Regions from separate parts of the Shewanella sp. M16 genome, predicted to be linked through region 1. Evidence: predicted binding sites of a transcription regulator. Region 1 holds the regulator's gene; the other holds the start of a gene.
What was found. Region 1 encodes MetJ, which represses methionine synthesis genes. Its sites were predicted from a motif close to TAGACGTCTAGACGTCTA; they were not measured.
Positions count from the first base shown of each region.

Region 2: the regulator MetJ is predicted to act here: its motif matches at 6,521-6,538, upstream of msrA (peptide-methionine (S)-S-oxide reductase MsrA).

Region 1 covers NZ_JAGTUL010000009.1:1,319-17,134, reverse strand. The annotation lists gene KFE26_RS07905 (methyl-accepting chemotaxis protein) at 1-973, shown strand, start outside; gene metF (methylenetetrahydrofolate reductase) at 1,030-1,917, opposite strand; gene KFE26_RS07895 (bifunctional aspartate kinase/homoserine dehydrogenase II) at 2,135-4,528, opposite strand; gene metB (cystathionine gamma-synthase) at 4,540-5,703, opposite strand; gene metJ (met regulon transcriptional regulator MetJ) at 5,916-6,230, shown strand; gene KFE26_RS07880 (sulfite exporter TauE/SafE family protein) at 6,365-7,108, shown strand; gene nrfD (NrfD/PsrC family molybdoenzyme membrane anchor subunit) at 7,215-8,162, opposite strand; gene KFE26_RS07870 (4Fe-4S dicluster domain-containing protein) at 8,165-8,731, opposite strand; gene phsA (thiosulfate reductase PhsA) at 8,744-11,026, opposite strand; gene KFE26_RS07860 (pentapeptide repeat-containing protein) at 11,457-12,119, opposite strand; gene KFE26_RS07855 (SRPBCC family protein) at 12,225-12,707, opposite strand; gene KFE26_RS07850 (hypothetical protein) at 12,954-13,382, shown strand; gene KFE26_RS07845 (phosphoribosylaminoimidazolesuccinocarboxamide synthase) at 13,369-14,472, shown strand; gene KFE26_RS07840 (hypothetical protein) at 15,064-15,816, shown strand, end outside.
Region 2 covers NZ_JAGTUL010000016.1:162-15,977, forward strand. The annotation lists gene nadA (quinolinate synthase NadA) at 17-1,099, opposite strand; gene KFE26_RS12075 (dihydrolipoyllysine-residue acetyltransferase) at 1,232-2,854, opposite strand; gene KFE26_RS12080 (alpha-ketoacid dehydrogenase subunit beta) at 2,864-3,841, opposite strand; gene KFE26_RS12085 (thiamine pyrophosphate-dependent dehydrogenase E1 component subunit alpha) at 3,845-5,023, opposite strand; gene astE (succinylglutamate desuccinylase) at 5,186-6,220, opposite strand; gene msrA (peptide-methionine (S)-S-oxide reductase MsrA) at 6,551-7,030, shown strand; gene pgm (phosphoglucomutase (alpha-D-glucose-1,6-bisphosphate-dependent)) at 7,147-8,799, opposite strand; gene seqA (replication initiation negative regulator SeqA) at 8,873-9,415, opposite strand; gene KFE26_RS12110 (alpha/beta fold hydrolase) at 9,714-10,490, shown strand; gene KFE26_RS12115 (DUF2788 domain-containing protein) at 10,592-10,813, shown strand; gene ybfE (LexA regulated protein) at 10,824-11,096, shown strand; gene fldA (flavodoxin FldA) at 11,151-11,678, shown strand; gene earP (elongation factor P maturation arginine rhamnosyltransferase EarP) at 11,765-12,943, shown strand; gene efp (elongation factor P) at 12,989-13,549, shown strand; gene KFE26_RS12140 (glutamine synthetase family protein) at 13,695-15,029, opposite strand; gene KFE26_RS12145 (Na+/H+ antiporter NhaC family protein) at 15,326-15,816, opposite strand, start outside.

The sequences.
Region 1 (15,816 bases):
AACCACCCAAGCCATGAATGATATCGCTGAAGGTGAAGGCGATTTAACCCGCAGAATCGCGGTAAAAGGTAAGGATGAAATTGCTGAATTATCGATGGCATTCAACCGGTTTGTAGAAAAAATCCACAACACAGTTTCCCACGTCGCCGACTCAACAAGCCTGCTCGCCACCTCTGCTGAAGAAATGTCGAGCATTACGCGGGAAACCCAGAAGATGGCAAGTCGTCAGCACCTCGAAACCGAGCAAGTTGCCACCGCAATGAATGAAATGGCCGCAACGGTTCAAGAAGTTGCCCATAACGCGACCGATGCGGCCGATGCCGCCAATCATGCCAATGACTCAACCGAACAAGGCAAATTGGTTGTACAAAAAGTGGTAACCACTATAGCCATATTAGCCGAGGAAATAGCCACAGCAGCGAGTGCAATCAATGAATTAGAGCGTAATACCGCTGAAATTGATTCTGTGCTTGTGGTTATCCGTAATATTGCCGACCAAACTAATTTACTCGCACTCAATGCGGCAATTGAAGCCGCAAGGGCGGGAGAACAAGGCCGAGGATTTGCGGTCGTTGCCGATGAAGTACGCACTCTGGCGAGCCGCACTCAAGCATCTACGACGGAAATTCAGCAGATGATCGAAGCGCTTCAGCATAAAGCTAAGTCTACAGTCAATGCGATGGAAACCAGCACCCGCACCACCCAAAGCTGTGTATCCCAAGTTCACCAAGCGGGTGAAGCACTCGAAGCCATTACCCATGCGGTTTCCACCATTAGCCAGATGAATATCCAGATCGCCAGCGCTGCAAATGAGCAATGTGCGGTTTCGGCAGAAATTAATAAAAATGTTAATAACATCAATGATATTGCGACCAATGCGACAGATAGTGCGGTACAAACTGCACGCGCCGGCGATGAGCTTGCCCAACTCGCAGCCCGTTTAACAACTTTATTAGCTCAATTTAGAATTTAAACAAAACAAAACGCCGCATTCTCTGCGGCGTTTTTATTAGTTTATTTTATAAGGTTTTATTTAGGACGCACGCCTAAAGTGTGGCAAATCGCGTAGGTCAATTCGGCGCGATTTAAGGTGTAAAAATGGAAATCCTTCACGCCTTCGCGGGACAGCACTTTCACCATGTCGATGGCCACGTTTGCCCCCACCAATTGGCGTGTACCCGCATCGTTTTCTAGGCCGTCGAATTGCTTATGTAACCAATTCGGTAACGACACATTGGTCATGCCCGCGAAACGTTTTAGCTGGGTAAAGTTAGTCACAGGTAAAATGCCCGGTACAATTTCAACGTCGATACCGGCGGCAACGCAGCGGTCACGAAAACGCAGGTAAGATTCCACATCGAAGAAAAATTGGGTAATGGCACGGCTAGCGCCCGCATCAATCTTACGCTTAAGGTTGATCAAATCCGCCTGTGCATTACTCGCATCGGGATGCACTTCTGGATAAGCCGCAACGGAAATATCAAAGTCAGCCACAGAGCGCAGCAAACGCACTAAATCCGCTGCAAAACGGGTTGGCTTGGGGCTGCCTGCGGGCAAATCACCCCGCAGTGCCACTATGTCACGAATGCCCGATTTCCAGTAATGCTTAGCCAGTTCTAACAGCTCTTCATCGCTGGCATCCACTAAGGTTAAGTGCGGCGCGGCAACGAGGTCAGTTTCCTGTTGGATACGTTCAATCACGCCGTGTGTGCGGTCGCGCACGCCTGAGTTAGCACCGTAAGTCACAGACACAAACTTAGGATTCAGCGGCTCTAAACGACGGATAGAATTCCACAGTATCTGTTCCATTTCGGGGGTCGATGGCGGGAAAAACTCAAAAGAAACATTAATATCGCCATTAAGCTCAGACAAGCTCTGGTTCAGCGATTGTGAATGTTGTGCGTGATGAAAAGCCATGTGTATTTCCTCAACCGCCCTTGGCGCTACTCTTTGCTAGTATGAATTAGTTCAAATGGACGTTTGGACGTCTATATGTCCATATACTAGAGAAACTGAGATGTAAGTCAAGCCAAAAAATACCCATAAACCGCATTTAATCTCGGTTAATTCGATAGATTTATTCTAGCCAATAAAAAAGGACTCGAATGAGTCCTTTTAGAGGCTTGATAGCGCATTATTCCTGCAGCAGATCGCGACAGATCTGGGTCAGATCCGACTGCACCGCCGCCGCTGTCACTTCGCGTCCTGCGCCTGGTCCACGGATGATCAGCGGATTACCTTGGTAGAAGACACTGCGGATCACAAACACATTATCACCAGGGGTTAAGTTGGCGTAAGGGTGATGGGTGTCAATCCACTGCAAACCCACTTCGGCCTTGAGCTCTGGACCGCTGTTGTCTAAGGATGCCACATATCTGAGCACCTTATTTTGCTCCGCCGCCGCACCATACTGTTGCAGCAGATCGGCATCTAACTCGGCAATGCGGGTGAGAAATTGATCTAAGGGAATATCCGCCAAAGCGGCTGGCACGAGTGAACGCAGTTCAATATCTTCAAGCTCGATTTCAAGGCCAATTTCACGGGCCAAAATAAGCAGTTTACGCTGCATATCACGGCCGGAGAGATCGTCGCGGGGATCGGGTTCAGTAATACCTAAGCCTCTAGCTTCAATCACTAATTCTGAAAATGGCTTGCTGGTATCGTATTTCTCAAACAACCAACACAGCGTGCCAGAGAAAATCCCGCCCACCGCTTCAACGCTATCACCGCTGTTACGCAGATCATTTAGCGCATGTTGGATGGGTAAACCTGCGCCACAGCTGGCGTTATAGCGCCAAAACAAACGACGATTACCCAGTTGCTGCTTTAACTCTCGATAGAAAGGCAGTGGACCCGAGCCCGCAAGTTTATTCGCGCTCACCACATGGATGCCACGCTCGAACAGTTCTGGATATTGCAGCGTCAAACTGGCGCTGGCACTGATATCTAAGGCCACCAGCTCATCGCAGTTAACTTGCTCTAATTGCTCGAATAAATGTTCATACTGCCAAGGCGTTGCTTCAGTATTAAACTCTGTTTGCCACGCGGCAAGATTAATCCCAGTGGATTTAATCAAGGCTTTACTCGAACTGACTAAACCGACTAACTCAACACTGGCTTCGAGTTCATGGTCCAGTGATGGTGAAACCGACTTAAACAGATCGATCCAAGCCTCACCGATATTACCCACACCGAGCAGCAGGACGCCAATGCGTTTACGCGGACCAGCGCAGCGACGGTGGACTTTTTGGGTTAACAGATTCACCTGTGACTGAGGCACTAACGTCACTAAACTTAAATCGCCACTGAACAAAGGTTTAGCATCACGGCTCAGCAAACGCGCGAAGCTGCGGCGATAATGTTCGGCGTCGGCACTCACTAATGCGACTAAACCAAAATCTGTGTTGATCTGCTGATCGCTGATCCCTAATGCTTCTGCCTCGGCATCGAGTAATCTTTGAACTTGTTTTTGATTCTCAGCGGTATAGGCAAGTTCAACTCTTTGATGGGCAGAGGTCCAATGGGCCAATGGCGTTAAACCCGCGGCAATCAATAAATCTAATAAACGAGTTAACTCCCCCGTGAGTTTAAAGCCAAACAGGACGACAGCATTGAGATTAGTCACCACAGGCGCGCTCGCCGACGAACTGTGGGGTGCGATTAAGGTGAAGTCGGTGTGCGATGCATAACTTGAACGCACCGCTAAGCTCACTTCGGTATTGAATAACGGCTGCAGAGTGCGCGAATGCAATACTGGCGAGCCCAAACGCGCTAGGCGATCGGCTTCGGCAAGTGACATGCTTTTCAGTAACTTGGCATCGTTGATTTTATTAGGATCGGCGTTGAATACCCCTTCCACATCGGTCCAAATGGTCACGCGCTCGATATCGGCGAGACTAGCAATCAGGCTGGCGCTAAAATCTGAACCATTACGGCCAAGTAATAGGGTATCGCCACGCTCGTTAGCGCAGATAAAACCTGTGATCACTAAGCGTTCATTGGGATGCGCGGCTAATAGGGCTTGTACTTTAGCGCGGGATTCTTGTACCCGAATTTGTGGCACAGCGGCTTCATCGGCCACTAAAATTGAACAGGCATCCACATGGCTTGCCGCCACGCCAGATTCGCGCAGTAGCGCCGCCATTAAACGTGCCGACCAACGTTCGCCAAAGCTCACCACATGGTTGATTTGGTATTCGTTGCGCTCGTCTAAGGACAACAAGCTGATGAGTTGCGCTTTATCCGTGGCCAAACGCTCACGCAGATCGCGGGCTTGTTCATTCGACAACAACTGCTCAATCAACCCCTGTTGGTAGCTGATCAGCACTTGTAACTCTTCTTGCCATAGCTGACCCGCATCACGCAGCGCTAATAATTTATACAGGAAATTCGTGCTTTTACCCGCCGCAGAGACCACCACAAGATCATCACTATGACCGTGGGTTAACAGGATATGGGCGACTCGACGATAACAATCGGCATCCGCTAAACTGGAGCCACCAAATTTATGTAAGTGACAACGTGCCATCTATTATTCCTCTACTGACAAGCCGCAACGGCGGCTAATCCTGCTTGAATATCTGCAACTAAATCGGCGGCATCTTCAATACCCACCGATAGACGCAATAGGGTGTCCTTAATACCAGCCTCGAAGCGCGCCTGCGGCTCCATGGCTCTGTGGGTCATAGTGGCGGGCACTGCCACTAAACTTTCGACGCCACCTAAACTTTCCGCCACGCTAAATAAGCTGAGTGCACCTAAAAAGGCCACCACTTCGGCCTCGCCGCCTTTGAGTTCAAAACTCAGCATAGCGCCAAAGCCCTGTTGTTGCTTGGCCGCAATGGCGTGGCCTGGGTGATCCGCAAGCCCTGGGTAATAGACTTTACTCACCACAGGGCTTTGGGTTAATACCTCAATAATACGCTGGGCATTGGTTTGATGCTCGCGAATACGCACCGCTAAGGTACGCAGGCCGCGCAGGGTCAGATAACTGTCGAAGGCTGACCCCGTTAAGCCTAGAGTGTTCGACCACCAATGTAAGCTTTCGCCGATTTGCGCGTCTTTGGCGACCACTGCGCCGCCGACCACATCGCTGTGACCATTGATATATTTAGTGGTGGAGTGGATAACGATATCCGCGCCTAACAATAGGGGTTGTTGCAATATCGGCGATAAAAAGGTGTTATCAACCACCACCAGCGCGCCGACCTCATGGCTCACCTTAGCAATGGCTTCGATATCCACCACACGCAATAACGGGTTCGATGGGGTTTCGAGCCACACCATCTTAGGATTCTGGGCAATGGCGGCGGCTAACGCTTGGCTGTCGGTTTGGTCGACCACAATGAGCTTAAACTGGCCTTTCTTCGCCAAGTTGGTAAATAAACGGTAGGAACCGCCATAGCAATCATGGGGCACAACCAATAGGTCATCGGGGCCGAGCAAAGTCGTCACTAAGGTGATGGCCGCCATGCCAGTGCACGTCACTATGCCAGTGGCGCCCTTTTCTAATTGGGCTAATGCTTCGCCTAAAATGCAGCGCGTTGGGTTGCCTGAACGACTGTAATCGAATTCGCGGGGATTTTTATGACCATCGAAGGCGTAATTAGTCGACAAATAAATCGGTGGCACAACTGCGCCATATTGAGTATCGCTTTCGATACCCTGACGCACTGCCAGTGTGGCTAATTGACGCTCTGCCATGGGTGGACTCCTAAATTCGATAGACTGATAGAGATGTCTGGACGTCTAAATGTACCTAAGCCCAACGCCATCGTCAATAGGCGTGAAGACGTTTAGACGTCTGAACATAAAGAAATCTGTTTGCAATCACAAAGAAATAGTAGCAATAATTTGACTGTTCTTTGTAAGGGTTTAAAATCTGCCCCGAATTTAGCGTTATAACAGGTGAGTCAATGACTGAATGGAATGGGGAATACATCAGCCCCTATGCTGAACATGGCAAGAAGAATGAACAAGTAAAAAAAATTACTGTGTCTATTCCGCTCAAAGTGCTTAAGGTCCTCACGGACGAACGTACTCGTCGTCAGGTCAATAATTTGCGTCACGCCACCAACAGCGAGCTGTTGTGTGAGGCATTTTTGCACGCCTACACTGGCCAGCCATTGCCCAACGATGAAGATCTGTCAAAAGATAACCCAGACAGCATTCCCGCCGAAGCCAAGTTGTTGATGGATCAAATGGGAATAGAGTGGGAAGACATGGAATAGCGACTCGTCGCTTTCAAAGTCATATCACAGTGCTCATCAATAGGGATCGTTAACGATCCCTTTTTGTTTATACCCAAGCGACTTCAAACTTTAAATTTCACCATCTTGAGTTGGTTTGGGATATAGGAAATCCTATGTTTTCTATGATAGATCCACAGACACTCGCCTTAGCCTCGCTGGTCGTGTTTCTGGGCGCCTTAACCCAAAGTCTTATTGGGTTTGGGCTTGCGGTTGTCGCCAGTCCTTTGCTGTATATCGTCGATCCACAACTTGTACCTGCGCCTGTTATTGCTATGGGTTTCTCCATCGCCCTGCTGACCTTAGTGCGTGAACGCGGTCACTTAGAATTCAATGGCTTGCAATATGCGCTCATAGGCCGCGTGCCCGGTGGTTTTATCGGCGCGAGTTTATTGCTGTTTGCGCCTCAACCCATACTGGGTTTATCCATCGCCGCCATTGTAACTGTCGCAGTGATCCTCAGCCTGAATAAATTCAGCCTGCCAGTGAATAAGAAAACCCTCTTCAGTGCGGGTGTGGTTTCAGGGATCTTCGGCAATATCGCCGCGATTGGTGGCCCGCCGATGGCGATTTTGTTGGCAGGCAAAGATGCCTCGCAGTTTCGTGCTGCCCTGTCGGCCTTCTTCATTTTTAGCTCCATGATTGCATTGGTCATTTTAGCGATCACTGGCTTATTAGAATTAAAACATCTGTGGCTGTCGTTGATGCTGCTCCCCTCAGTGATTTTAGGTTACTTAGTCGCAGGACGATTAGTGGGCCGTGTCGATAAAGAGAAGACAAAGATGGCGACGTTAGTCCTGTGCAGTATCAGCGCCTTAGTGCTAACGGTGAAGTCGGTTATCGAGTTATTACCCCAATAAGCGTCCCGCTTGTACTGGCAAACCTTCTCAAAATTCAAACAATAAAAAAGCACTGACATTGCCAGTGCTTTTTCTTTATCTATCAATATGTAAAGCTAGATTACACTCAGCTTAAATAGCTTTGCCCTGCGTACACAATAAAGTGTCTTAAGGCGAGTACGCCCGTTAAGCTCGCACAAGCCACCATGATCATCGCGCCCTTAGTGTGGCGAGTCGCGGCGGGTAGCAGCATAAACAGCAATGGAATACCAAAGCCGATACCGACAACGCCTATCCAGAACACGCTTGCCCATAGCCCAGAAGTTAACGATGCTAAGGCCGCAGCCGCCGCGCCGCCCTTGAAGTACAAGGCGCAGAACAACATGAACAGGAACAGGATTTCAATCGCCATCACAGGCAATTCTAAACCGTGCATCTTCACTAAAGTTTTGTCGTGGCTGTCCGTCTTAAACATCAGCAACGCCAGTACCGCATTTGCCGCAGCGCCCGCCGACAAACCCGACACTAAAAACAGCGCAGGCAGTACCGCAGTGTTGAGCATAGGATAGGCATTCATCGCCGAAATTAAGAAGCCAGTGTAAGCCCCTACGCCAATGGCGAGGACAAACAACAATACTTCAATCAGCTTTCGAAATGGCATAAGTAACTTAGCGATAGGTGTTAGGAAACCCAAACCCCATTTTGGTAAGTCATCCCGCAGCACAATAATGGCGTATGCAAAGGCCAAGGGAGAATACGCCAGCAGCGCCAGCACCCCGATTGCCATCACAGACTGGAAGTTATAGTGAATTAAGATCAACCAAAAGTGGAATGGTTTGGTTAAGTCAAACACTAAACAAGCTAGACCTAAGCTAATTGCTACAGGCCCAATAATGGCTGCCGCCTTAAGAATGCTGCTTTCAGCTCCCGCGCTGAGTTCCTTATTCGCCCAGCGTAAACCAATGCCAATCAATAAACTGCCCGCGGATAACCCCGCCATAAACAGGTAAACGGCGATGACCCAGTGCCAAGTGACAGGATCATATTGCGCCATGTCGCCCCAAGTATTGTTCATAATCAAATCCCCCCTCTTTTGGTAGGAACGCGATATACCCTAGGTTTTGTGCCCAAATGGGTTTTATCTTGGTAAGTGATTTTAGTGTTGAGCATGATGGCCACTTCACTGCGTGGATCATTGGCATCACCAAACACTAAGGCATCGGTTGGACACACAGTCACACACGCTGGCTCTTCGCCCCGTGCTAAACGCGTATCCTTACAGAAGTTACACTTATCCGCCGCCTTGGTTTCTGGGTTCATAAAGCGCACTTTATAAGGGCACGCTGCCACACAGTACATACAGCCGACACACTTCTCGGTATGGATAGAGATAATGCCGTCTTCACCCACATAGGCCGCGCCTGTTGGGCACACCTTAACGCAGGGTGCATCTTCACATTGCTGGCAAGATACCCTGTGATATTTGAAATGCAGATTGGGCATCTCACCAAAGGGGCCTTCCACACGCACTTGCAGACGAGTTACGCCTTCGGGTACGCCATTTTCACTGCGACACGCCACGTTACAGGCTTGGCAGCCGATGCACTTATTCTCGTCGTGCACCATTACATATCGTTTATTCATTTAAGCCTCCGATTAGCGCTTTGCCAGCGTGACGCCCGTGGTGTGCACTGTCATGCCACACACAGGAGCAGTAACGTGCGGCAGTAAGTTACCGCAGTGGATACCTTTGCCCGTTGCTCTGACCAACTCTTTGTTTTTAGAACCAAAGCCCATGTAAGCAAACACAGTATCTTGGCGAATACCCGGCGTGACTAAGGCATGGCCTTCTTCTGTGCCAACACTGCTGGTGAGGCGGATTGGGTCGCCATTGCTGATCCCTAATTTGCCCGCAGTAACAGGGTGAATCCACACAGCGTTATCCGACATCAGGTTAGCGAGCATAGGTACATTGTGGGTTGCACCATTGGTGTGCACCGCCACTTTGCCTTGGATAAAGTACAACTCATCTGCTTTTTTAAGATTCACTTCGCGGAACTTGATCACCCCACGGCCCGGTGCCATGGCTTCGACTTTCGCGGAAGTGAGTTCAATCTTGCCACTCGGGGTTTTAAAGGTAAGTGCACTGGCGTAAGTGCCGTCTTCATCGGCAGGTCGCGCATTGGGGTATGCCTTAATAAACTCGGCAACCATCTTAGGCTCGCACAACATAATTGGCTTACCAAAGCTCACAAAACCTTCGTCTTTGATCCGGCGCAGCAGGTCAGTGTCGCGGTTCACCTGCAGCATTTGCAGGGTTTCCATGTTTTCCCATGGATAGAACTCGCCAAGGCCCATAGCCACACCCACATCCTTAAAGATCTGCCAAGAAGGCTTAGTATCACCTAAGGTTTCAACGACCCGTTGGCGCACATAATAGGCCGGATTTTTACCTGACTTATCAGCAATTTCTTCATCACGTTCAAGATAAGTCGATTCAGGTAAAATCACGTCCGCATAGGCGGCGGTTTCGCTGATATACACATCACACACGGCGATAAAGTCGAGCTTTTTCATCGCTTCAACAACGCGCGCTCTGTCTGTCATGGTTTGCATTGGGTTAGTGCGTGACATCACCCAGCCGTGTAACTGGTAAGGAACAGCGCTTAACGTGGCATCGAGAATAGTTTGGTAAACGCCGCCCGATGTCCACATCATGGCGTACTGTTCTTCCACCTGATCGATACGTTTCGCTGCTGGTTTTGGCATGTCTTTCACGCCAGGTTTTGCCAATACGGGCGCAACCGCTTCACCGGCAAGCTTGTTGTAATCACCGGGTTTCTGGCCGATATAAATCCCGCCTTTACGCTCAATATTACCAATCAAGACGTTGGCGGCGTAAAGGGCGCGGCGCATCTCAAACTCTTCGGTGGTAAAGGTGGCTCTGTGACCAAAATCGACCACAGCATGGGGCGCTTTAGCAGCATATTCGTGGGCGATACGACGAATGTCTTTGGCAGGCACATCGGAGATGGTTTCAGCCCATTCAGGGGTATAAGCTTTCACTTCGGCGGCAAAGGCTTCGAAGCCTTCCACATAACGCGCGACAAATGCCTTGTCGTAAAGATTATCTTCAATCAATACATGGCATAACGCCAAGGCGACGGCCACGTCGGTACCGGGGCGAATGGCATACCATTCATCGGCCTTGTCGGCCACAATGGAGAATCTTGGCTCGAACACCACCAGCTTGGCACCTTTGTCCATTTGCGCCGCCATCATGCCGCGGGTTTCGGACATATTGATGCCTTCGTACAGGTTATGCCCGAAGTTAATGATGTATTTAGAGTTACTTAAATCACGTTTAACCTTAGTGCCAAAAATAGCCTTAGCGGCAATTTCATAACCACCTGGGCAAGTCGACGCGTGGGTAAAAGTATTTGGACTACCAAAGGCGGTCGCAAGGTGAAACAAATGCTTTTCTTGTGAGCCAGATTTTGACGAGAATGCCACGGCTTCTGGGCCATGTTCTTTTTTGATTTTATTGAGGTTTTCAGCGATTAATTTATAAGCCTCATCCCAACTGATCTCAGCCCATTTGCCTTCGCCGCGCTCACCGACCCGCTTTAACGGTTTAACGATACGCTGTGGATCGTACAATAAACTATGGCCTGCGCCGCCACGGGCACACACTTTACCGCCAAAGGATTTAGCGGCCTTGTTGCCACTAATGAAGACGTTTTTGCCCTCAATCACCCGCGCCGAAATCGGGCAGCGAGTCGAACACATTTCACAAATACTGGCAATGTCTTTGCCCATGCCCTTTAGCTGCTTATTCTCTAATGCCGCTAAGCTGCCCGGCAGCAGACTGGCCAACGCACACGTGGCGCTGCTCGCTCCTGCTCCCTTTAAAAAGGTTCGCCTATTAAGCTCAATCATGGTTACCTCCATCACGCTCATCCCACCCGCCAGTCGCCACATTGGACGCCATCGAGCAGAGGTTTGCTCACTGATTTGATTACTTTTTTAGTTATAAAGCGTTAAAACAGCGCCACCATATCTTCAAAATACACGGCATACGCTGAATACACTGCTCATCCACAGAGATTGTTATCCCGAAAGAGGTAGGTGGGTATTGTGGTAAACCACATGGGGAAGCTCGGTGTGATCTACCGCAACTAAAACCTAAGACTGACCTTGAAATACGTGAATAAGATCAATAGGTCTTAAAAAACGGACAGAAAAAGCCGCCAGATGGGACAAATGGCGGCTTCAAAAACAAACAGATATTTCAGTAAATTGCGATAACACTCGTGGGATGAGCATCACTATGCTGAGTGAAAAGCTGAGTAAAAACCTACCACAATCCTTAATCCATTAATTCTATATCGAGGCAGTTGAGCAGCCGAATCGCTTCGTCGCGGCTAAACTTAGCGCCTTTGATTTTATTGTTAAAAATGTCGATATCGTAATTTGAGGCCTCGCTGAAATCCGCCTCCAATAATTGAGTTCGGCCAAACAGACTATGACTAAAATCCGTGTAGGTGAAATTGGCTTGATTAAAACTGCCCTCGCGAAAATCCACATCGTGGGCCTTGCACTCTTCGATGATAATTTCATCGAGGGACAAGCCTAAAAATGAGCAGTCGTTTAGAATGCATTGCTTAAAGGAAAAAGGCGCGGCAAAGGATAAACGCGACCACGCGGCGCGGGTCCAATCGATACCGACTAACTTACACTCTTCAAACTCGACCCCGCTGAACTGGCACTGGGGCACTTTCACTAAGCTCAAGTTGCAGCGTACAAAGCGACAATCGATAAACTTACATTTACGAAAAACGCTCTCGCTAAAATGGCAGTCTTGAAAGCAGCAATCCTCGAACTCGATGCCCTGTAGCTCTTGGGCTAATTCCGACAAGCCATTAAACTGTTTTGATAAAAAACTATTGCCCTGCAAAACCGCGCTTTGCGCGAGTTGGGATGGCGCAAGCACTGATTGTTTAAGTACAGGCACTTCTTTCTGTGACGACATAACACCTCTAATCCTGCCCAATCCCCAACCATATGATAATGCAGGGCAATTGGGCTAGGTACTGCTTATTGTTTACTCTCAGATACGAGGCTTGAGACTCACCGGCTAAATGCTCGCGACGAGTTCCTCAAGCTGATCGGTCGCCTTAGACCACCCCTGATAAAACCCCATATCCTCATGATTCTGCCTATCTTCGCTATTCCAATGCAGCACCCGCGCAGTGTACTTGGTCTTACCATCTATAGGTTCAAACATGATGGTTGCCGTCATAAAGGCTTTATCGGACGGCACCCAAGCCTCAGTAAAGGCATCGGTAAATACGATGCGCTCATTCTCAACCACCTCGAGATACACGCCACGATTCGGGAAATCCTGCCCCTCAGGGCTGCGCATCACGATCACATTTGAACCACCGGCACGCACATCTAAGCTCGCGCTAGCCACAGTCCACGGCCTTGGCGTAAACCAAATTTTGAGGAGTTCTGGCTCGGTCCACGCGCGGAACAGCTTTTCTGGCGGCGCATCGATAATCCGCTCTAATACTAGCTCTCGTTGATTATCATTATGTACATGCTGACTTGTGCTCATATTCCCTCCATTGGATATTTGGCTTGATGGTCTTGTCGGCTGCAGCTACGTCATAAGCTCGCACATCAGCGTGCTAAAATACAGCCCTTCAACATTAGCTCGTCCGCAGAACATCACCCTCCATCATGCTCAGCACTGAGTGTTAGCGCGTGATTCCCTTGCAAATCCTTATGCCCGCTAGATTCAAGCCACAGAACTATATAAAGAGCAGTGTAAAGAGCTATGTAAAGATCTGTGCAAAGAGCGATGCAAATAGCCGTGGCAAATTTTGTCAAAAAAGGTAGAATGTCGCCACTTTTTCGCGGCAGTCTAGAACAAGGTTCTCTCGGATTAATGGTTAGCATTTTCGAGCAAAATGGCACGGGCCCAGCCCGCTTTCGCAGACCACTTTCACTGTGGTGCCAACCTTGCCCTGCGTTTGTTCCATCCCTTGCATTATCTCCACCCAATACAATTCAAACACCGCCCGAAAATACAATTTTTGCTGTTCAAGATTTAACATCAAATCCCGCAAACTGGCTGAACGCTTTACGCCCTAAGCCAAGCGCGAATAATAAAGCGGTTGCAATGAATCTGGCTGTTGCTAACGCCATAGTACATCTGCAAACCGACACTTATAAAAACCTTATCCCTACACTCTCTATCCTAAGGAATACTCGTCATGAGTCTTGCTGATTCCGTATTAGCCGTGAATAACGATTTGCCAATCCGCACCGACAGCCCAGTCCACAGCGGCAAGGTTCGCAGCGTTTACTGGCTAACCGATGCCGACAGCCGCCGTTTAATCAAAACCAAGGGTTATAACGTCCCCGAAGATACCCCGCTCGCCATCATGGTGATCAGCGACCGTATCTCAGCCTTCGACTGTATCTTCCACGGTGAAGGTGGCCTCAAAGGCATTCCCGGTAAAGGAGCGGCATTAAACGCGATTTCTAACCACTGGTTTAAACTGTTCGCCGAAAACGGCCTAGCCGACAGCCATATTTTGGATATCCCGCACCCGTTCGTATGGATAGTCCAAAAAGCTCGCCCTATTAAGGTCGAAGCTATTTGCCGCCAGTACATCACAGGCTCAATGTGGCGCGCTTACTCAAAAGGCGAGCGAGTATTCTGTGGCATCACACTGCCAGAAGGCTTAGAAAAAGATCAAAAGCTACCTGAGCTGTTAATCACCCCATCGACTAAGGGCATTTTAACCGGCATCCCAGGCGTGCCAGCCCAAGATGACGTGAACATCAGCCGCAGCGATATCGAAGCCAACTACCAAGCCTTTGGTTTTGAAAAGCTTTCAGATATTGACCTGTACGAAAAGCTGTTAAAGGATGGCTTTAAAGTGATATCAAAAGCACTGGCCGACATTGACCAAGTGTTTGTCGATACCAAGTTCGAGTTTGGCTATGTGACCGATAAAGATGGCAATTCAAAACTGATTTACATGGATGAAGTCGGCACTCCAGACTCATCACGTATTTGGGACGGCGCAGCCTACCGCGATGGCAAGATTTTGGAAAACTCCAAAGAGGGTTTCCGCCAATTCCTGCTCAATCATTTTCCCGATCCTGATGTGCTGCTCAACAAAGACAGAATGCCAGAGCGTGAAGCCCTCGCCCGCGACAATGACCTCCCACTTGAGGCCATGATGCAAGTGTCACGCACTTACACCGGCGTTGCCGAGAAGGTGACTGGCGCTCCAATCCCGCTGCCAGCGAATCCAAAGGCAGATATTATTAAGATACTACGGGAAGAGTATGATCTGATTGTGTAATCAGATTTTGGTTTTTATCAAAAACTTAAATAGAAAAGGCGCTTAGGCGCCTTTTTGTTTGCTTTGCAAAAGCAGATTTTCCAAACTTCGTTTGGATCAAAGTCGTGGGGCTTCACCCCACACCCGACCAAGAGGGGATCAACAGCAATTCCCTCTTGGATCTCCCTTGCCGCCCCTAGCGAAGTTACATGCGTTAGGTACTAGCTTCGTGCTTATTCGAAAATAGCTAACGCTTCCGATGGGGCGTCCCTTCCCCACGAAAGCTACGCAGACGTCCTGTCTGCGTCACGCTATTTCCTTCAACGCCCTTCAGCAACTTCGCAGGGTAAGGTGTTCTTCTGGGGCTTTGGTGTTACTTGAGAGTAATTCAAAGCAAACAGAGTGATACCTACCATCTACTTTAGAGAATTTAACAATGGGTGGCTCGTTAAATTCTGGGATGGTGAATTCTTTAAGCTTCAGTGTTATTTGTGATTATGAAAATAAAGTATTGGATGCAGGTAATTTCTATAGCTTTATGAATGTAGATCACTGAGAATAAAAATAGAATAGCCGTAAATTTGATAGCGAATTATTTATAGAAGGTGTTAAATGGAACCGATAGAAACAGATATTCAAGATAATAACTTTATTAAATGGTCGTCTTGGCTAAAGTATGCAGCAATTATAGGTATAGCTATTTTTATTGTAGTAATGGTGTGGTACTTTTTTCAATTTAGTCCATTGATGAGTGATAGAAATATCATATCTGAAGTGCCGGATGACTGGGGAGCATTTGGTTCACTGCTAGGAGGGGCATCCTCATTTCTAGCTGCAATTGGCACAGTTGGTGTAATGTTATTAGGTATTCAACAATTTATTATCCAACAAAAACAAATTGAAAAACAAAACAACCAAATTGAAAAGCAAACAAAATTAATAGAGAAACAAGAAAATAGACAAGAAGCTTTAGAAAAAAAACAATCTGAAATATGGGATGTTCAGAGAAAATTACTAATTCAAGAGGAAAGCAAACTTATTCTAGATTATTTTACTAAATCTTTAGATTCTGTAGAGGCTGAAAATAAAAATCATAGCTTTAATAACAAATTCTTACTACACAAAAAAATAAACACTGCTTTAAACATCACTGAATTTACATCTAAACTAGTACAGCACATCAACAATTTCAACTCAAAGCTAGAAAAGGTTAGTGAAACAGAGCCACTGGTTATTGGCTTACATGATTTAAAAAGTAAATTAATTATAATAACCTCACATTTGGGAATAGTTTTTTGTGGTAACAAAAAGTCTGGAGATCTCTGCTATTTAAAGGATAGAATAGGATTTAACATCTATATGATT
Region 2 (15,816 bases), on a different contig from region 1:
AAGCTAAATAATGCGCTTAGGCATTACCCTTCACTTTCATATTCAGTGTTTTGGCGAAATCCAGCATACGCGTTAGCGGAATAAGCGCTTTCACTCTTAAGTCTTCATCCACAAAAATCTCATGGGTGGTTTTATCGCTGTCGGCGAGTGACGCTTCAATTGCCTGCAAACCGTTCATCGCCATCCAAGGACAGTGGGCACAGCTCTTACAGGTTGCGCCATTTCCGCCGGTTGGCGCTTCAATTAAAATTTTACCTGGCGCCGCCTGCTGCATTTTATAAAAAATGCCGCGATCAGTTGCCACGATAAAACGCTCATTTGGCATGGTCTGCGCTGCTTTAATCAGTTGACTGGTCGAGCCAACTGCATCGGCCATCGCCACCACACTGGCTGGCGACTCAGGATGCACAAGAATAGCTGCATCTGGGTAAACGCTTTTCATATCGCGCAGCGCATTAGATTTAAACTCATCGTGAACGATACAATCGCCCTGCCACATCAACATGTCGGCGCCCGTCTGCTTGGCAATATAGCTGCCTAAATGACGATCGGGTCCCCAAATGATCTTTTTGCCTTCGCTGTCTAAGTGCTCAACGATTTCAAGGGCAATACTGGAGGTCACCACCCAATCGGCGCGCGCTTTAACCGCAGCCGAGGTATTGGCGTAAACCACCACAGTATGATCTGGGTGCGCGTCGCAGAAAGCACTGAACTTATCGATTGGACAACCTAAGTCCAATGAACAAGTGGCTTCTAAGGTCGGCATTAAAATGGTTTTTTCTGGGCTTAAAATCTTGGCGGTTTCGCCCATAAACTTGACCCCAGCAACGATTAAGGTTTTTGCTGGGTGATCGCGGCCAAAGCGCGCCATTTCTAAGGAGTCTGAAACGCAGCCGCCAGTCTCTTCGGCAAGGGCTTGGATTTCAGGATCGGTATAATAGTGGGCAACCAGAACGGCATCTTTTTCAATGAGCAGTTGCTTGATACGTGCCTTATAATCGGCTTTTTGCGCATCGGACAAAGGCACTGGTTTAGGCGGAAACGGGTAATCAATGGTTTCTATTGTTGGAGCAAATGGGCTGGGGGCTAACTGACTCATAACACATCCATCAGGATAACGACGTTCGGGAATTATACGTAATCGGGATCAAAAGATTAACCCATTTGTGCAAAGCAAATAAAAAAGGACGCTTTTAGCGTCCTTTTAGTGTCAGTTATTCGTGCCAGTGGCTTAGCGCATCGCTAATAACATCTCTTGAGGCTGCTCAAGATACTGTTTCCACAGATTACAGAAGCGAGCAATCGTACCGCCATCGATCACTCTATGGTCACCTGACCAGCTCACTTGCATGATTTGGCGAGCTTCGACTTCCCCTTTCGCGTTAAAGCGCGGTAGGGTTTGCAACTTACCTAAGGCCACAATCGCCACCTCAGGTTTGTTGATGATAGGCGTAGCCACTGTGCCACCTAAAGCGCCAATGTTCGATATGGAAATCGTGCCGTCTTTCAGATCCGCTGGCGCCACGCGGCCACTGCGGGCTGCTTGGGTCAGGCGGGTGATTTCTGCCGCCACTTCTAAAATGCTCTTATCCTGCACATCTTTGATGTTGGGCACCAAGAGACCGACTTTAGAATCCACCGCCATGCCGATATTGTGACGCGCCTTGTAAGTCAGTTCAGTGCAATCCGCATTCACTTGACTGTTCATCACAGGGAACTGACTTAACGCGAGCGACATCGACTTCATGAAGAAAGGCATCATGGTCAGCTTCACTTCATCTGACGAATACTTCACTTTCATGCTTTCACGCAGTGCAACTAAGTCTGTTAAATCAAACTCTTCACAATAGGTAAAGTGCGGAATGCTCGACACAGATTCCACCATCATGCGTGCCATCACCGCTTTTACGCCGCGGATAGGCTCAACCGTGTCAGCGCGTTGAGTCACTGTCGATGTTGGAACTTGGGTTTGAGATGTTTGAGTCGCTTGAACTGACGCCTCTTTTACCTGAGCCACACTTGGAGCAGAAACATTGCTCGCGCCTTGTTGGAAGCGAGTGATGTCTTCCTTATACACACGGCCGTGCTTTCCTGTGCCAGGTACTCGGCTCAAATCGATATCTAAGGAACGCGCCATACGGCGAACTGCGGGGCTGGCTAAGGCTTTACCTTGGCGAGCAGGCTCTGCACTCACAGCCTGCGCTGCACCTGCCGCATTGGCCACAGTATCTGTATTTGTTGTTGCCGCAGGTGCAGAAGCCGCCTGTTCAACTTCAATGGCAAATAAAGGCGCATGTACTTTAGCTAGCTGACCTTTGCGATAATGCAGTTTGGCAATTTTACCCGCTTTAATGGCAGGAATTTGCACCAGCGCTTTATCTGTCATCACGTCGGCAATCGGTTGATCTTCCTCAACCCAATCACCTTCACTCACCAACCATTCAACTAGCTCACATTCAACAATGCCTTCGCCGATATCAGGTAGTAAGAATTCTTCAATGCTGACAGACGAACTGGATGACGTGGTCGCGTTTGTTACTGCCACTGGCTCAGCAGCTTTTGCGATTGTCGCAGCTGCAGCCGCAACAGATTCTTCACCCGCGATTTCAACGGCACCTTCAATTTGTACGGCATAAAGCGGCGCATGCACTTTCGCAATATCGCCCTTCGCGTAATACAACTTAGTGACCACGCCCGCAAAAGGCGCAGGGATTTGCACTAAGGCTTTGTCTGTCATGACATCGGCAATCGGCTGATCTTCAACGACGGTGTCGCCTTCTTTGACCAGCCATTCAACCAACTCACACTCCACAACACCTTCGCCAATATCCGGCAAAATAAAATCTTTAATCATACCGGACTCCTAGAAGGTCACTGATGCTTTGATGGCTTCAAACGTTTTGAATGCATCTGGCATGTATTCTTTTTCATGAATGAGTGGGTACGGGGTATCTAAACCACAAACGCGGCTGATGGGCGACTCTAGATACAAGAAGCATTCTTGCTGAATCGTCGCCGCTATCTCACCAGCAAAACCACCGGTTAATGGCGCTTCATGGTTAACCAGTAAACGTCCGGTCTTTTTGACTGAATCGGCAACGGTATCGATATCCCAGGGTGACAAGGTGCGTAAATCGATAACTTCACAGGAGATCCCTTCTTTAGCGGCCATGTCGGCGGCTTTTTCAAGGATTTCCATTTGCGCGCCCCACGCCACTAAGGTGATGTCTTTACCTTCGCGAACCACTTCAGCCTTACCCAGTTCAATTTCATAATCGCCCGCGGGCACTTCGCCAACCGATGCACGATATAAACGCTTAGGCTCAAAGAAGATCACCGGATTTTTGTCACGGATTGACGCCAACAGCAGTCCTTTGGCTTGCTCAGGGTTGCGTGGCACCACCACTTTTAACCCCGGCGTCTGGGTAAAATAGGCTTCAGGTGATTGCGAGTGATAATGGCCGCCCGCGATACCGCCGCCATAGGGCGTACGGAACACTAATCCACCGACATCGAACTCATTACCGCTGCGGTAACGGAACTTAGCCGACTCGTTGACGATTTGATCAAACGCCGGAAAGATATAATCGGCGAATTGAATTTCAGCCACGGCGGTCATGCCATTTGAGGCTAAACCATTGGCAAAACCGGCAATACCTTGCTCTGTCAGCGGCGTATTAAAGCAGCGATCGCGCCCGAATTTTTCTTGAAGACCGGAGGTGGCGCGAAATACCCCGCCAAAGTGGCCCACATCTTCACCAAAAACCACCATGCGTTCATCGGCTTGCATGGCAATCGACAAGGCCTCATTGACGGCCTGTAACATATTCATTTCAGCCACGGCTTATAGTCTCCCTGCACTTTTTGGATAGGCTTGCGGATATTTCTTGATATGTTCTTTAAGCTCGGCGAGTTGCTTTTTCAGCACTGGCGTCGGCTTGTCGTACACATCTTTAATAATTTCATCCAGCATAGGCACAGGAATTTTTTCAGCCACTTTTACCGCAGCCAATACTTCTTCACGATATTTTTCATGCAGTTTCACATCATCCGCTTCAGCCAACCAACCTTTGTTGATAAGCCATAATTTGAAGCGTTTAACCGGATCGTGTTGCTGCCACTTGGCTTCTTCATCTTTCGAGCGATAACCAGAGGGATCGTCTGAAGATGAATGCGCGCCGAGACGGTAAGTCATGGCTTCAATCAGCACAGGCGCATTATGCTCAATCGCATAGGCACGTGCTTGCTGGGTTGCCGCTAACACGGCCAACATGTCATTGCCGTCTACACGAATGGTGTGCATGCCATAACCCACACCGCGGCTGGCAATACCGTTTCCAGCAAACTGCTCTTCAGTGGGGGTAGAAATGGCGTAGCCATTGTTACGACAGAAGAAAATCACTGGGCATTTCAGTACCGCGGCCATGTTTAGGCCAGCATGAAAATCCCCTTCCGATGCAGCGCCTTCGCCAAAATAACAAACCGCGACTTTGCGCTTACCTTGCATTTTTAAGCTGTAGCCCACACCAGTCGCCTGCGGGATTTGCGTGGCTAACGGTGACGAAATCGTTTGATAATGCAATGCCGCACTGCCGTAATGGATTGGCATTTGGCGACCTTTACCAAGATCTTTCTCGTTACTGAACATCTGATTCATAAACTGTTCAGTGGTAAAGCCGCGATAACGCAGCGCCGCATGCTCACGATATTGTGCGAGGATCACATCTTCTTGATCGAGTGCGGCCACACTGCCGACAATCGCCGCTTCTTCACCCGTACAGGTCATGTAGAAGCTGATGCGTCCTTGACGCTGGGCGCCAAGCATACGTTCATCAAGTACCCGAGTGAATACACAGGTATCGTAAATTTTAGTGGCTAAGGTTTCATCTATCACAGGCAAAACCGCGGTTTCATAAGTGGTGCCGTCGGCTTGTAGAATTCGAAGGATAGGAATGTGTAGCGATGCCTTATCCAAGAAGCCGACACGGTGCACTGTATCAGTGTTGAGTGTTGCTTTGCTCATATTGTGCTCTTGTTATCTCATTACGCATCAAAGCGTTTTGATGCGTCTGTTTATACGAATATGCCCGACGAACATTACGTTAACGTAAACTACCTATCAACCATTGGCATAGCTCAAACCACAAGTTATCACTGCCACGCATGTATATATTGCTTTACAAGCCTAACGCACGTCCGCATTCACCGCAGGGATCAGGCAAATCACAGTGCGATTGCCAATAGGCACTTTGGCATTAGGGAACACGACAGACTCAAACTCATGTTCCACTTTAATTTCTTGCCCACCTTCCCGCGCTAAAACAAAGCCCTTCGGGAAAGATCTGAAGTTTTCGACATCAGTTGCGAAGGTAAATTCAAAATCATCGAAATGTTTATTGATGACGCGGCACACTTGGTACAAGTTAACCTTATCGGCATCAAATGCATCCAGCTCCAACGGCTTAGCGGTGATTAAGCGCATGAACATTTCATGGGTGGCGATAAAACGCGTCATGTCGTTCTGCCCCATGGGATACACTTTGCCAAGCTCAATGGTAAAGGCATCGGCACCGTAGCGTTCAGAGGAAAAATAGCTGAAGGTCGTGGTCGGTTCATGGTGGAAAAGTACTGTATCGACGCCGCTTGCGGCTAAAAACATAATTTGCTCGCCGCTAAAGGCGCGCCCAGGACGATAGGGATAGATAGCGAACTTTTCATGCTTCGAGGCGCGCATCGCCGTGTGCAGATCATAATGGATGCGCTGACGTCCATCGGCAACCGCAGTATAAAAACGATCGACATAGGCTTCGAGTTTTTTCGCGCGTACTCGCTCAGGGTTCACTAACCCTGGTGGATTGGAATGCTCACCACTAAAGAGACGATTCATGTTTTCGTCAATAATCCGCGTGCCGTTATTAATCGCTAATGGGTTACCAATGAGAAATAAAGTGCGCTGCTTTGCGATGATCTTTTGCTGTAGAAGTTGTTTAATTAAGCTATTGCAGAGTTCAATGGGCGCGGTCTCGTTACCGTGAACACCGCAGGAAAGCACAATATCTTTTCCTTCATTCTTTACTGGTTCGAAAACAATAACACCGGTATCCCACACTTCCACTTGAGTATGATCGCCTAAGTTAAATGAAAATTCGCCATCGAACTGTTCAGGATGGGCTAAGGTGAGCGCTAAAAAATCCTTTGAATCTAACAGAGCTTGTAACACAGAATTCTCCTTATAATGGTGTGTAACAGTATTGGCGCAATAGCATAAGTACAGGCAGTAATAACCACTTAAGCATTTATCTCACCGCGGTTAGTCTCACTCGCACCTAAAAAACGGCTTCAATACTAACACATGTTTTTAGTGCTGTTCTCAGACATTTATTGCCGTAGGACCCAGTTTTAAGCGGAATGACATTCAACTAAGCTGATTGTTAAATTCTTAGGACATTCCCTAAGAATTTCCCATGATAAATATTCCAGCTTGAGGCTTGCTTTTGCACTCAAGTTTTATCACAATCCTTAGCCATCTAGACTTCTATTGGATTTAATTATGGCGTTAGCAACCTTTGGTGCCGGCTGTTTCTGGGGCGTAGAGTATTTTTTTAGACAAGTGAACGGCGTATCGAATGCCACCTGCGGCTATATGGGCGGCAATAATGCGGCGACGAGCTATGAAGAAGTCAAAAAAGGCAAAACGGGCCATGCCGAAGTGGTGCAAGTGGAATTCGATCCCGCCCTTGTCAGTTATGAAGACTTGCTCGATGTATTTTGGAAAAACCACAATCCAACGAGTCTGAACATGCAAGGCGGAGATATTGGCACTCAATATCGCAGTACCATTTTCTTCCACGACCGTGAGCAAAAAGCGGCCGCAGAAGCCTCAAAGTTAGCTTTTGCCCGCTCGGGGCGTTGGGGATTACGCCATATCGTCACAGAAATAGTGCCACTGCAACAGTTCCATGTGGCTGAGGAATATCACCAAAATTACATCGATAAGAATAACTTATCGAGTTGTCATATCGAGTACTAAATACGGTCAAATCAGTATTAGATCAACTACTCACAGCTGAATTAGACACAAACAAAAACGCACTCAAATCTGAGTGCGTTTTTTATTTTGAGACGTTAGCTAAACCTACTACTGCATTAAGCGTTTAGCGCCTTATCAATTAATGCCTGCGCATCTTTGATGATCTCAGCCAAATGCTGCTCACTGATAAAACTTTCGCCGTAGATTTTAAATAACGCTTCAGTGCCCGATGGACGCGCCGCAAACCAACCATTCGCCGTAGTCACTTTGATGCCGCCAATCGCCGCATTATTGCCCGGCGCATGGGTTAACACGTTTTCGATTGTCTCACCTGCAAGCACAGTGGCATTTAAGGTATCGGCATTGAGCAAAGCAAACTTGGCTTTGTTTTCAAGACTGATTGGGCTATCGATACGCTTATAGAAACTTTGGCCAAATTGTTTTACTAACTCTTGGTGACGCTGACCTGGGGTTTTACCTGTCACTGCAAGAATTTCTGCGGCAAGTAACCCTAGAATAAAACCGTCTTTATCCGTACACCAAGTAGAGCCATCACGGCGTAAAAATGCTGCGCCAGCACTCTCTTCACCGCCAAAGGCGATTGTGGCTTCGGCTAAACCGTCGACAAACCACTTAAAGCCCACTGGCACTTCGAGTAACTTTTTGCCGTGGAAAGCACAGATTTTATCGATAAGCGCACTCGATACTAAGGTTTTACCTATGGCTAAGGTATCGCTCCAATCTGGTCTGTGTGTCAGTAAATAATCGATAGCGACCGCAAGATAATGATTCGGATCCATCAAACCCGTACCAGGGCAAACGATGCCGTGACGGTCATAATCGGGATCATTACCAAGGCATAAATCAAAGGATTCTTTATGGGCGAGTAAACCTGCCATCGCATAGGGAGACGAGCAATCCATGCGGATTTTGCCGTCTTTATCCAGCGGCATAAAGCTAAAGCTTGGGTCAACTTTATCATTAACTAACGTGATATCGAGCCCATAACGCGCGGCAATCGGTGCCCAGTAGAAAATCCCTGAACCACCGAGCGGATCAACACCGATATGCAGCTTAGCCTTAGCAATCGCCTGCATGTCGATAACATTTTCTAAATCAGCCACATAGGGTGTAATCAAATCAATGGCGTTGACATAGCCTGATGCCAGCGCTTCGGCATACGCTAATTTTTGCACGCCAGCTAACGCTTGGCGCAAGTAATCATTGGCTCGCGATTCAATCCAAGCCGTGATATTACCTTCAGCAGGTCCGCCATGGGGTGGATTGTACTTGATGCCACCATCCTGAGGAGGATTGTGGGAAGGCGTAATGATCAAACCATCGGACAATGCAGCACCCGTAATATTGGCTTCGCGATTGGCGCAAATCACCCCATGGGAAACCACTGGCGTAGGTGTAAATCCGTCGTTCTGTTGGATTTTCACTGTGACTTTATTTGCCGCCAGCACTTCAATTGCCGACAAATAGGCTGCATAGGATAACGCATGGGTGTCAATCCCAAGGATCAGCGGCCCATCGATATTTGCCGATTGACGGTAGTCCACTACAGCTTGGGTAATCGCCCAAATGTGTTGTTGGTTAAAACTGCCATTGAAGGCGCAGCCTCTGTGCCCAGAAGTGCCAAAGGTGACGCGTTGTTGTACGTCATCCATATTTGGCGTGATGCTGTAATAATGGCTCATCAGTTTTGGAATATTGACCAGATCCGTCTGATTAGCGATTTGTCCTGCCCTTTGATGTATTGCCACCGATGGCTCTCCTGCACTCAATTACAATTAGAAAAAGTAGAAAAATGTCGTACTAACTTGGCTCATCCGCGGATTAAACGCGCTCGGAGATACCCGCTGCTACTGTCGCATCACAACCAAATTGCACTAAAACTTCCGATAAAATAGTGCGTTTCTTGGCGGTATTGTTGTTACTCGTTACCCAGAAACCACTTGTACCAATTTCTTTTGGGTTAGCCGAAGCACTCGCTTCGAGCAGTTGCTCCTTAGAGCGAGCAAAATACAAACGATCGCGCCCTTGGATCTGCAAAATTTGTGAGAATTGCTCTGGGGCTAATTGATACAAACTTTCGAGCAAAAACAGAAAACGACCTACTGCGCCTTTTTGCTGCGATAACTGATGTTCATCGACTAAGCGACTAAAATCATTCACTGCTGGCACTGTTTGCGCCGCGATAGGCTGAATAGGTTCAGCTTCAAGGCTCGGTTGGCTAATCGCCAAAGGCTGGGGTTGTTCGACCGCATCGACGGACAGGCCGAGTAATCGACGAAGAATGTCAGAGGCGCTCTCACCAATACGCTCTGTTTTGCTGGCAATATGACGATAGAGCTCTTCATCTACTTCGATATATTTCATAACCTTAATTATCCTTTGTTATTCGACAGGCTTAACCGAAAAAAGTTTACCACAGCGATCGGGGCAGATCATTGCGATCTGTTACCAGTGTATCTATCTCTATCAATCTGATAAAGCGCCATTATTCTAAAAGTGCGGGAAATAGCACAGCAAACTAGCAGTTAATCGACAATTGCCGAAAAAGCACACAAGTTACTGGCCGCCCCCACTATAGAAATGGCAACTGACTTGTCAAGCCAACGGCATTAAGGGCACAATTCGCGTCACGCTAAGCTAAAAATCTCCAACAGGAATCACCATGAACTTTGTTTCCACAGGCCAAGGACCCGCAGTGCTCTTGATCCACGGCTTGTTCGGTAATCTAGATAACCTCAAAGGTCTAGGGCAAGTATTAGAAAATCAGTATCAAGTTATTCGTGTCGATGTGCCCAATCATGGTTTAAGTGAGCATTGGGATCAAATGGACTACCCTCGTCTGGCCACTGCAATGATCAGCTTGCTCGACGAACTGGCTATTGAACGCGCCCATATTGTGGGTCACTCCATGGGGGGTAAAATCGCCATGGCGACGGCGTTAGCCTTTCCAGAGCGCATTATCAGTATGGTGGCAGCCGATATCGCCCCCGTCGCCTATGAGCCAAGACACGACACAGTGTTTGCGGCATTAGAAAGCCTGCCCTTAGAAGGCCATACCGACAGACGCTTTGCCCTAAACCATTTAATTGACAATGGTATTGACGAAGCAACGGCACAATTTTTACTCAAAAATCTACAACGCACTGATACTGGCTTTCGTTGGAAAATGAACTTAAGTGGCCTAAAGGCTTGTTATCCTAATATTATTGGCTGGCAAAATCAGACACTAAATCCAGTACAAAGCTATGCTGGACCAAGTCTGTTTATTCGCGGCGGCGACTCAAATTATGTCACTAGCGAGCACAGAAGCGCTATCATGGCGCAATTCCCCGCGGCACAGGCAAAAACACTTGAAGGATGTGGTCATTGGTTGCATGCGCAAAAACCCGTCATTTTTAACCGGATCGTGTCTGAATTTATTGACAAACATTCAATGTAAATCAGCAGCAAACTCGACCGAAAGCATATGGCAGCCGCCATCTTGTTGTGATATATTCGCGCCTCTTTTGGCCTTAGAACACTCTCAAGGACTAAGAAAGTATGTTATCTCAGTACATGGAACAAATTGAAACCATCGGCCTGAACCTGTTTTTTGCCTCGATATTTTTCTTTATCGGCATGGCCATCCACGATGTGCTTAAACAAGGTAACGTGCCAAAATTTGGTCGATTTATTGTTTGGTTAGTGTTATTTCTCGGCTGCGCCGGGTTTATTGTAAAAGGTATTATCCAGATCACTTGGGAAGGCTCAGGGATCGGTTAACAATAAGAACATGGCAAAAGAAGCGACAGACAGAACCACTATTGACCTTTTTGCCAACGAAAAGCGCCGGGGCCGACCACGTAGCAATCCTTTGTCCCGTAGCCAACAGCTTAAGGTCAACAAACGCAATCAAATCCAGCGCGATAAAGCCAACGGATTAAAGCGAATAGAGTTAAAGGTGTCACAAGATTTGTATGACGCCTTGAATGAGCAGGCATTGGCCAGTAACATCAGCCGTAGCCAGTTAATCGAATTAATTCTTCAGCAACAAGTTGAGTGCTGAACGAGTACCAGCAAGATTAACCTAATAAGTGAACTAGACATTAAAGGATAGACAATGGCAACTGTAGGTCTTTTTTTCGGTAGCGACACAGGTAACACCGAAGCTGTAGCCAAGATGATCCAGAAAAAACTGGGTAAAAAAATGGTTGAGGTGAAAGATATCGCCAAAAGTACCAAAGAACAGATTGCAGAGTATGACTTGCTGCTGTTCGGCATCCCGACCTGGTATTACGGTGAAGCGCAATGTGACTGGGATGATTTCTTCCCTGAATTAGAGCAAATTGATTTTACTGACAAACTTGTCGCTATTTTTGGTTGTGGTGATCAAGAAGATTACGCTGAGTACTTCCTTGATGCCATGGGCATGGTTGGCGATATTGTTCAGGCCCGTGGTGGTATCATCATCGGCCATTGGCCAACTGCAAGCTACAATTTTGAAGCCTCTAAAGGTCAAGTCGATGACGACCACTTTATTGGTTTAGGTATCGATGAAGATCGCCAGCCAGAGCTGACTGAAGAACGTGTTGATGCTTGGGTTAAGCAAATTTACGAAGAAATGTGTTTAGCTGAATTAGAAGATTAATTCTGTTAACCATTTGATTAAAGCGGCTTTAACGCCGCTTTTTTTATGCATATATTTCTGACTAAGAATAACGACATACCACACTCATGAGCAACACACCTCGCTCCAATCATTGGGATATTTTTTGCACCGTCGTTGATAACTATGGCGATATTGGCGTCACTTGGCGTTTAGCCAAACAAATAGCCAATGAGTATCAGATCCCCGTTAATTTGTGGGTCGACGACCTCGCAAGCTTCTCGCATATCTTACCGACACTCGATCCACTAAAAGCCACTCAAACCTTCAATGGTGTGAATATTATTCATTGGAAAGAGCCTTTACCTATAGAGTTTGTCGCAGGAGCAGTGCTCATCGAAGCCTTTGCCTGTGAACTCCCCGAACAGGTAAAAGAGCAGCTGGCTTATTTACATCAGAACGCCCCAAAATCTGTACCTGTTTGGCTGAATTTAGAGTATTTAAGCGCAGAGGATTGGGTTGAAGGCTGCCATGGTTTGCCATCGTTACAAGCCAATGGTTTGAAAAAGTATTTCTACTTTCCCGGTTTTAGCGCCAAAACGGGTGGACTCATTTGCGAGCAAAATTTGTTTGCAGAGCGTGATGCTTGGCAAGCTGATACTGCCAATAAATTGCAGCTTTTTACTGATCTAGGTCTTAAGGACATTCAGGCACAAGACACAGTGATTAGCGTTTTTAGCTATGAGACCGAGGCGCTACCCGCATTATGTGAGTTATGGCAGCAATCGGTAGAAAAAATCCATGCGCTGCTCCCAAAGGGGCGTAGCTTAAACAGTCTGACACATTTACTGCCCTGTGAGATTGCCGATCTAGTGCCGGGTCAACAGATAAATCATGGTAATTTAACCCTGCACATTTTACCTATGACAGACCAACAGGGGTTTGATCGCCTGCTCTGGAGCTGTGATTTTAATATCGTGCGCGGTGAAGATTCCTTTTTACGTGCCCAATGGGCCGCAAAACCCTTCATTTGGCACATTTATCCCCAAGAAGATGATTATCACCTCGTAAAATTAGAAGCTTTTCTCAAACTTTACTGCGATAATCTGCCACCTAAAATTGCTTGTTATTGGTCTGAATTGAATCTCGCGTTCAACCAAGCACAGCAATCAGCCGTGAGCCTTCACTGGCAAAACCTTAATCCTGTTAATTTGCCCTTGTTGCACCATGCTAAACAATGGCCAATTAATGCATTAAATGCTGCAGATCTCGCTACTCGACTAGTTCAGTTCGTTAAAAACAGCTAAGATACTGCGCGAAAACAGAAAAATCTAAATATAGGAAATAGTGTAATGAAAACTGCTCATGAAATCCGTCCTGGTAACGTGATCATGTTAGATGGCAGCCCATGGGTTGTGCAGAAAACTGAAACAACTCGTTCTGGCCGTAACGCTGCTATCGTTAAGTTAAAGTTGAAAAACTTACTGCTTAACTCTGGTACTGAAACGACTTTCAAAGGTGAAGATAAGTTAGAAGACATCATCTTAGATCGTCTTGACTGCACATATTCTTACTTTGCAGATCCTATGTTTGTATTCATGGATGCAGAATACAACCAATACGACGTAGAAGCTGAAAACCTAGGTGATGCAGCGGCTTATATCGTTGATGGTATGGAAGAAACTTGCCAAGTGACTTTCTATGATGGCAAAGCTATCTCTGTTGAAATGCCAACCACTATCGTACGTGAAGTGATCTACACTGAGCCTTCAGCTCGTGGCGATACTTCAGGTAAAGTGATGAAGCCAGCGACTATCACTGGCGGTGGCACAGTAAGTGTTGCTGACTTCGTGAAAGTAGGCGACAAAATTGAAATCGACACTCGTACTGGTGAATTCAAGAAGCGCGTTTAATCGCCCTTCTCGTTTCCAGACAAAGAAAAGCCAGTGCTTGCACTGGCTTTTTTGTTGCTATTTTTTAGTTGAACATTTTTAAGACTCTTAAGTCATTGAAGGGGTAAAACTTTTATAAGTAATAATTCCCTTATTCATAAAAGCGTTAGCATTGCGGCCCTAAGAAACGTCGCTCCCAAGCCCCTATCTCACTCAAATAACTTTGGAATTCAATTTCCTTCACCGATACAAAGCCAGTGACAAAATCGTCCCCGAGTAAGCGTCGTGCCGAATCACTTTGGCGCATTTGCGTTAACGCAGCTAAAAATGTCTGCGCTAGGTCATGGCTGCTATCGTAGGCGCTCCCGGTTTCTGGTGCACTTGGCGATAATTTTTCTTCTATTCCGGCAAGGCCCGCTGCCAAAGATGCGGCAATCATCAGGTACGGATTAGCATCGGCGCCCGCAATGCGATTCTCTACCCGTCTCGCCACCGGAGCACTCAATGGCACACGTAAGCCAGTGGTGCGATTATCAACGCCCCAACTTAAATTAATCGGCGCTTGACTGCCGGAAATGTAACGTCTAAATGAATTGATATTGGGTGCGAATAACAACATTAAATCAGGTAGATACTTTTGTAATCCGCCGATGTAGTGGTGAAAACGGTCAGTGTCGCTACCATCTGCATGGCTGAAAATATTATGACCTTTCTCATCGACGACACTTTGATGTAAATGCATAGAACTGCCGGGTTGACCCGCTATGGGTTTTGCCATAAAAATCGCATTCAAACCATGTTTTATGGCGATTTCTTTCGCGGCATATTTGAACATAAAGGCTTGATCTGCAAGAGCCAACGGATCACCATGCACTAAGTTAATTTCATATTGTGATAGCCCCATTTCATGGATCCAAGTATCACCTTTAATCCCAATCGCATCGATGGCGGCATTAAACTCATCCCAAAATGGTGCGAGTTCATTGAGCATATTCATGCTAAACGCGGATTGACCATTTTCAGCTCGGCCACTTTTTGAAATGGGCGCCTGATACGGAACACTCGGATCGGTATTCGCCTCCGTAAGATAAAATTCAATCTCGGGTGCCACCACAGGGGTTAACCCCAAGGCTTGGTAACGAGCCAGCACATTTTTTAACATAGAGCGCGGCGCAAATGGACATAAATTACCATCCAGTAATACGCAGTCATGGATGGCAAATGCGCGCGGCACTGTGCTCCATGGGATCATCTTGAGGGTGCTGTAATCGGGGACGAGTAAAAGATCAGGATCAGCATCAGGGAAAACAGGATCGTAGGAATACTCACCGGTAATCGCTTGCATCGAAATAGCTTGGGCAATACGTAATTCAGCACCCTGAGCAAAACTTCGGGCTGGCATAAGCTTTCCCCTTGGATAGCCTGAAATATCAGGGAATAAACACTCGACATCACGTATTGTGCCGTGCTCGAAAAACGCAGTAAGAAGAGTTGAGTCCATTTGATTCGTTTGCCACTAATGTTGAAAATAATACCCTGAAGGATGCAAAGTATAATCAGGCTTTGATTTGAAAAGCTACATGGCGATGATGAAATATGTAAAATATAAATGACAATTTCGTAAAATATAATTTGACATCAGTTGAAAATCTTCATTTAACAGTGTAATCATGTTTATCCTAGTTCAAGCCTCCTCACTCTTTACTCACCTTTTACTCATTCTAGCCGCCTAACCCCATTACGGCAGACATAAAAAAACCAGCCGTAGCTGGTTTCTTATATTAATCGTGACAGAAGTTATGCAATCACAATAAAGCCGATAAATGCTATTACTGCTGCGATAAGTGCATAAGGTAACTGAGTCACAGCATGGCTCACTAAGTTACAACCTGAGCCTTGGGCGGCCAATACGGTTGAATCTGAGTAGAAGCACGCTTGGCTACCAAATGATGATGCAGACAATAAGGCCCCAATGACTAATGGGATGTCCGCCCCAACCGCTTGCGCTAATGGCATCACGATAGGAATCGTCACGGCAAATATACCCCAGCTCGAACCTGTGGCAAATGCGAGTATAGCCATAGATAAGAACACTACCGCAGGCAGCAATTTAGGTGTCATAAATGGGCTTAATGATTCAATGACGTACTGCGGCAGTAATAACTGATCGCACACATCCTTAAACACAAACGCCGCAATCACAGTGCTAATGGCCGGTAGCATGCTTTTAAAACCATCGATCATTTGGTCCATCATTTCTGAAAATGGCATCAAACGCTGCACTGCAT